One region of the Priestia sp. YIM B13486 genome, then DNA from elsewhere that is predicted to be linked to it. Evidence: a T-box and tRNA genes for the amino acid it is inferred to sense, from the RefSeq annotation. Region 1 holds a T-box; the other holds one or more tRNA genes.
What was found. The T-box of region 1 lies ahead of ACFX4G_RS03100 (valine--tRNA ligase). A T-box ahead of a tRNA ligase gene usually reads a tRNA of that ligase, here a tRNA-Val.
Positions count from the first base shown of each region.

Region 2: it has a tRNA-Val gene. The T-box ahead of ACFX4G_RS03100 (valine--tRNA ligase) is inferred to sense a tRNA for this amino acid. The anticodon was not compared.

Region 1 is NZ_JBHZOZ010000001.1:603,508-606,927, forward strand. It holds gene ACFX4G_RS03100 (valine--tRNA ligase) at 1-1,993, opposite strand, end outside; T-box leader at 2,076-2,320, opposite strand; gene ACFX4G_RS03105 (hypothetical protein) at 2,551-2,748, shown strand; gene ysxE (spore coat protein YsxE) at 2,760-3,420, opposite strand, start outside.
Region 2 is NZ_JBHZOZ010000004.1:406,471-409,890, forward strand. It holds gene ACFX4G_RS14000 (copper homeostasis protein CutC) at 1-16, opposite strand, end outside; gene ACFX4G_RS14005 (DEAD/DEAH box helicase) at 81-1,526, opposite strand; tRNA gene ACFX4G_RS14010 (tRNA-Val) at 1,695-1,766, opposite strand; partial or broken gene ACFX4G_RS14015 (DsbA family oxidoreductase) at 1,897-2,491, shown strand; gene ACFX4G_RS14020 (arylamine N-acetyltransferase family protein) at 2,512-3,267, shown strand; gene ACFX4G_RS14025 (Lrp/AsnC family transcriptional regulator) at 3,295-3,420, opposite strand, start outside.

The DNA.
Region 1 (3,420 bases):
CTGCTTCATCTTCTCCGTAAAGAGGAAGTTTAGCCATTTCAATGTACCAATCGCAGAAATCATCCCAAATAAAGTTATAGAGAATGCGTCCAACTTCACCGAATTCATATTTGTCAGCTAATTTTGTTACGTGCTCAATCGTTTCATTTAAGCGCGTTAAAATCCATTTATCAGCAACTGACTTTTCGCCTGATAAATCAAGCTCTTCAAATGTGATGCCGTCCATGTTCATTAATGCAAAACGAGAAGCATTCCAAATTTTATTTGCAAAGTTCCACGTCGCTTCGACTTTTTCAAAGCTGAAGCGTAAATCTTGTCCTGGTGAGCTTCCTGTAGATAAGAAGTAGCGAAGAGAATCTGCACCGTATTTCTCGATTACTTCCATTGGGTCTACACCGTTACCAAGTGATTTACTCATTTTACGACCTTCAGCATCTCGTACAAGACCGTGAATGAGTACATCGTCAAACGGACGTTTACCCGTAAATTCAAGACCTTGGAAAATCATACGAGATACCCAGAAGAAAATAATATCGTAGCCTGTTACAAGCACGTTTGTTGGGTAGTAGCGTTTGAAATCAGCTGCATCCACATCGGGCCAGCCCATTGTTGAGAATGGCCATAGCGCTGAACTGAACCATGTATCTAATACATCTGAATCTTGTTCCCAGTTTTCGATATCTGCTGGAGCCTCATGATCTACGTATACTTCTCCAGTTTCTTTATGATACCAAGCTGGAATGCGATGTCCCCACCAAAGCTGACGCGAAATACACCAGTCGCGAATATTTTCCATCCAGTGTAAGTATGTCTTTTCAAAACGATCAGGCACGAAGTTTACTTTTTCTTCTTGCTTTTGAAGATCTACTGCTTTATCTGCTAACGGCTGCATTTTTACAAACCATTGAGTTGATAAATAAGGTTCAACAACGGCACCGCTTCGTTCACTGTGACCTACTGAATGCATGTGGTCTTCAATGTTGAACAATACACCGTCTTCTTGAAGGTCTTTAACAATTTGCTTACGGCAAGCAAAACGATCCATTCCTTCATATTTACCTGCTTTGTCATTCATCGTACCGTCCTGATTCATCACTAAAATACGCTCTAAATTATGGCGGTTTCCAATTTCAAAATCGTTCGGGTCATGAGCAGGCGTAATTTTCACCGCACCAGAACCGAATTCCATATCTACATAATCATCGCCTACGATTGGAATTTCACGACCTACAATCGGAAGGACAACCTTTTTGCCGATTAAGTGCTTATAACGATCATCTTCAGGGTGAACAGCTACAGCCGTATCTCCTAGCATTGTTTCAGGACGAGTTGTTGCGATTTCAATATGTCCAGAACCATCTGCCAACGGATAGCGCATATGATAAAACGCACCTTGTACATCTTTGTAAATAACCTCGATGTCTGAAAGAGCTGTTTTTGTAGCTGGATCCCAGTTAATAATATATTCTCCGCGATAGATTAACCCTTTTTTGTAAAGCGTTACGAATACTTCGCGCACTGCTTTAGAAAGGCCTTCATCAAGCGTGAAGCGCTCGCGTGAATAGTCTAAGCCAAGTCCTAGCTTCGACCACTGCTGGCGAATAAAGCTTGCATATTCTTCTTTCCATTTCCATGTTTCGGCTACAAAATTTTCGCGGCCTAGATCGTAGCGGCTTTTCCCTTCGCTGCGAAGCTTTTCTTCTACTTTTGCCTGCGTTGCAATCCCCGCATGGTCCATGCCAGGAAGCCATAAAACGTCATAGCCTTGCATGCGCTTCATACGCGTTAAGATGTCTTGTAACGTTGTATCCCAAGCGTGGCCTAAATGTAGCTTGCCCGTTACGTTTGGGGGTGGAATTACAATTGTATATGGCTCTTTTTCAGGGTCATTTGTTGCTTCAAAAAACTTCCCGTCTAACCAATACTGATAACGATTTTCTTCAACGGCTTTTGGATCATACTTCGTTGGAAGAGTCACTTCTTTTTCAGACATAATGTATACCTCCATAATATAAAGTTTCAGTCTTTAGAAACTGTGTAAAGCTTTTATAAACATAAAAAAACTCCTTTCCTAATAAAAGGACGAAAGGAGTTGATTTCGCGGTACCACCTTTTTTTATAGACGTATCCCGTTTGATAAGCCTATACACTTCATTTCATAACGGTTGATTAACCGGCTTTTTCTACTGAGCTATGCAGCTGTTCAAAAAAGCTACTCATAGGCGACATTCCGAGTGCACATTCTTAAGAAATCTCACAGCAGCTGATTTCTCTCTCTGAAAGACGAACATCCCGTACTCTTCCTATTCACTGTATTTATGTATGAATTTCTCTTAATTATACTATATGAAAAAATGTTGAATCGTCAATAATCTTCTCCACTTTTTTACGATTATATTCATAATTTTTTTGTTCTGCTCTTTATTTTTTCATTCACTCGCTAATTTTGGAAATAAAATGAAGAGTCCGCTCAAAAAAATGACACCATTTCTTTCTTTTTTCATATACTTACTTTAACCTGGGCACGTGGATTGAAAGGGGCATGTACAAATGAAGAAACGAATAAATGTAAATTCGTATCAGCTGCAGCGGTGGCTCAAAACAGCAGGAGCGGCTTGTGGACAGTTTATTGTTCCTTTAACAATTTTTCAAGGTATACGTACACTATTTTTCCCTACAACCTTTGATGTACTGTTGTTGGCACTGCTTGCCATACTAGCGGTTGCTTTATATTCGGACTGGATTTAAAAACCCAAGCGCTATTCGTTCGCTTGGGCTTGTGCAGCTGCTTCCGCTGCCATTTTTTTTTGCTGATCTACTTCAAATATTTTAATATTGAGCTGTTCAATGTTTTTCGTCAGCCAGTATGCTCGAATAAATGACTGCATATGTTCAAGCTCTGTTTTACTTTCTTTATGCTGCCTATATTGAACGATACACTGATACAAGGGTTCTGGAAACGCCAAATAACTGTGTAAAAGCAGCCGTTCCTCTTCTCTGAGAGCAAAATGTTTTTCATACGTACTAAACCACTCATAGCTGTCATAGGTAGTTACTGGGTATGTGCGAAGAGTACGGAAATAAAATGAGACCAAATCATAAATCGGTGAAGCATCTTTTGCATGTTCAAAATTAATAAAAAAACCATTTCCCCGTTCGTCATAGATAAAATGTTTAGCCGATAGCTTTCCATGAGACGTAACCAGCCGGATCTTTTCCTTTTCTTCCATTTCATCGTTCCACTGATCGAGCTTTCCAAAACCAAATTCAAGCGCTCTTGTCATTTCATAATAAAACGTACAGTAATGCAATTCAAACGGGGACATATAGATTTTTTTCTCGCATTCTGCTACATACTGCTTCAGCTCTTCCTGACGTTTTTCCCACGTTTCTTTCATCGATGTATAATGATTTTCTATA
Region 2 (3,420 bases), on a different contig from region 1:
CTTTTATGTACTTCATACTCTCAACTCCTTTATTGGCTCTATAAATAAAGCCCATCTTTAAAAAGATGGACTTCCTTCTGCTATTTAATCGCTTTATGAACTTTTAATTTCTTTCCTTTAATCGTTTTGTTTTTCATTGCTTGTAACACTTTTGGACCTTTTCCATTCAAAATCTCTACATAAGAGACATTTTCTTGGATCGTAATAATTCCAATATCGTCCGCGGTTACTCCGTCTAACTTCGCAATTGTTCCCACAAAATCAACCGCTCTAATTTTCTTTTTCTTTCCTCCGTTAAAATACAGCTTCATAATGTCTTTATTTAATGACTCGCTTTTATCCCTTTTAACTTCTGGACGCTCATTGATTTTTTCAGTAAAAGCGGATGCTGCCTGCTGTACTTCTTCTTTAGAAGGAGGAGTAGATGCTGGAATTGAAAAACCGATATATTCTTCAATTTCCGATAGCATTCTCTCTTCATAAGGCGTTACAAATGTGATAGCCTTCCCTTTTTTACCGGCACGTCCCGTTCTTCCTGTACGGTGAACGTAGCTTTCTTTTTCTAACGGAAGGTCATAGTTAATAACGTGTGTGATATTATCAATATCAATTCCTCTCGCAGCTACATCTGTCGCCACTAAATAACGGAATTTACCTTTTTTGAAATCATTCATAACCTCAAAACGGTCTTCTTGCACCATTGCCCCGTGAATTTTATCACAAGGATACCCAAGATCATCTAAATCATCTAACAGCGTATTTACCTGCTCTTGTGTGCGGCAAAAAATGATGCAGCTGTCTGGGTTTTCTACTGTGGTTACGTCTTTCAGCAGTTCAAATTTACGTTCGTTTTCTACTGATATAACAGAATGGTCAATCGTACTTGTCGTTAATCCATTTGCTTTGATTTCAACATCAACCGGCTTTTTCATATACTTGCGAGAAAGCTCTTCAATATCTTCAGGAAGCGTAGCAGAGAAAAGCATCGTTACACGCTCACTAGGAAGATGTTGAATGATTGCTTCTACTTGGTCAATAAAACCCATATTTAGCATTTCATCTGCTTCATCAATAACCAAATAACGAATTTTCTCTAATGCAAGCGTTTCTTTTTCTATATGATCAAGCACTCGTCCAGGCGTACCTACAACAATATGTGTTTTTTGCTTTAATTCTACTTTTTGCTTAGCAAACGGTGATTTTCCGTAGACAGCTGCTGCTTTAATTCGCTTAAAACGGCCGATATTTGTAATATCTTCTTTTACCTGCGCAGCCAGCTCTCGTGTAGGTGTTAACACTAAGGCTTGGGGTTTATTTTCTTCCCAATTAACTAATTCACACAGTGGAATGCCAAAGGAAGCCGTTTTTCCACTTCCTGTTTGAGACTTCACGACAACATCTCTTTCTTCTAGCGCGATGGGAAGCACCTTGCTTTGTACTTCCGTAGGATGATTGTATTGCAGACTAGAAAGCGCCTTAGCTACCTTGTCACTAAGACCATATTGACTAAAACTTCTTTGATTCATTTTGTACCCTCATTTATTTTAAATTAGTGATTATCTTTATCATGACCTGATGCACTATGTTTCATTATACTTTAATTCTTCTATACGCGCTCAAGATTTAATGTAGCATTGATTTGTCAAACAAAAGAGAAAAGCCGCTCTCTTATTAATAAGAAAACGGCTTTGGTATGAGCGATGAGGGATTCGAACCCCCGACCCCATCCCTGTCAAGGATGTATTCTCCCACTGAACTAATCGCTCGTGATATGTATTGACTATATTATAGAAAGAGTTATCCAATTTTGTCAACTATTTTTCCGCAGTTCCCAAGTTGGAAGGATCGTCTTTATTTTTGATAAAATAAAAACATGCCATAAAGGAGCGTGACGGGATGAAAGCGCATATTGAGTTTTATTTTGATTTTGTCTGTCCACTATGTTTTCTAGCCACTAAGCCTTTAAGAGAAGTCATGAAAGAACAAAAGACTGAGATTGAATGGAAGCCTTTTGAACTTTGTCCTGAGCCAGCCCAGCAGATGGAGCAAATAGAAGATGTTTTAGAGAGACCTTGGAATCAATCGATAGCTCCCTTAGCACAACAGCTGCACGTAGAAATAAATATACCCGCGCACTCATTTAGCACATGAAGGCTTTCATTTTGCTAAAAAACATGGTCAAGAAAGTGCCTATGTAGATGCTGTTTTTAAAGCTTATTGGGAAGAGGAAAAAGATATTAGCCAGATTGAAGTCTTAGCAGAAATCGCTGATTCCTTGCATTTAGATCAAGAAATATTTATACGTATCTTAAAAGACCGGACGTTCGAACAAGTTCATAAAGATAGCTTAGTTCATGCGTATGAAGATGCTCATGTAACGAAAGTACCGACTTTAAAAATTGACAGCCGTGCATTTCAAGGATTTGCTTCCAAAGAGACAATCGAAAAAGAGCTGTTACATGAACGTTCTGCTAAAGACAGAGAGAAATGATTTACTAAGAGGTGCATTTGATGAATATTAATTATTATTTTAGTCGGTTTTTAGCTAAGAAACCGGATAGCCCAACGTATGAAAGCTTAGCTGCTTTACAGAACAAACACATGCTTCATGTTCCTTTTGAGAACTTAGATGTTCTGTCTCAAACCCCTATCATAATTGATTTAGAACGAATTTTTCAAAAATTAATCGTAAATTTGCGGGGAGGATTTTGCTACGAATTAAACGGTCTATTTGGCTGGCTGTTAAAAGAAAGCGGATATGAAGTCTCTTACGTTTCAGCTACCGTCAAAAAACCCGACGGCACGTGGACCATTGAAGGAAGTCACGCTACAAACCTTGTGACGATTGAAAATCAGCCTTACATCGTAGACGTTGGATTTGGAGATTCTGTGCGCAAGCCAATGCCTTTAAATGGCGAAGTAGTAATAGATGTAAGCGGCTCTTATCGTATGACAAACGTTGCTGAGCATATGTATGATTTGCAGCGATGGGAAGATGATGTATGGAAAACGCTGTACCGTGTGTCTACGCTTCCTAAGAAACTGACTAACTTTACTCCCATGTGTGAGTTCAATCAAACGTCAGCGGATTCTCCGTTTGTACACAAACGTCTTGTTACGATCGCAACCCCTACAGGGCGCATTACCCTCTCTGGTGAAACGCTAACTGTAACAGATGGCGAAAAAAAGACGAAAAGGAACGTTTCAGAAGAAGAAATACCTGATATTTTACAAAATCATTTTTATATTATTAAAGGATTTTATTAATATCTCCTTACACAGAAAACCGGCCTCTTATGGGGCCGGTTTTTGTACAGGAGTAATCATCCTGTTTTCTACAGGCGACTTTAAAATAATTGAGGTATTCACATTTCCATAAGGAATCAGTTCATCCACTAGCATTCTAAGTCCATCCATTCC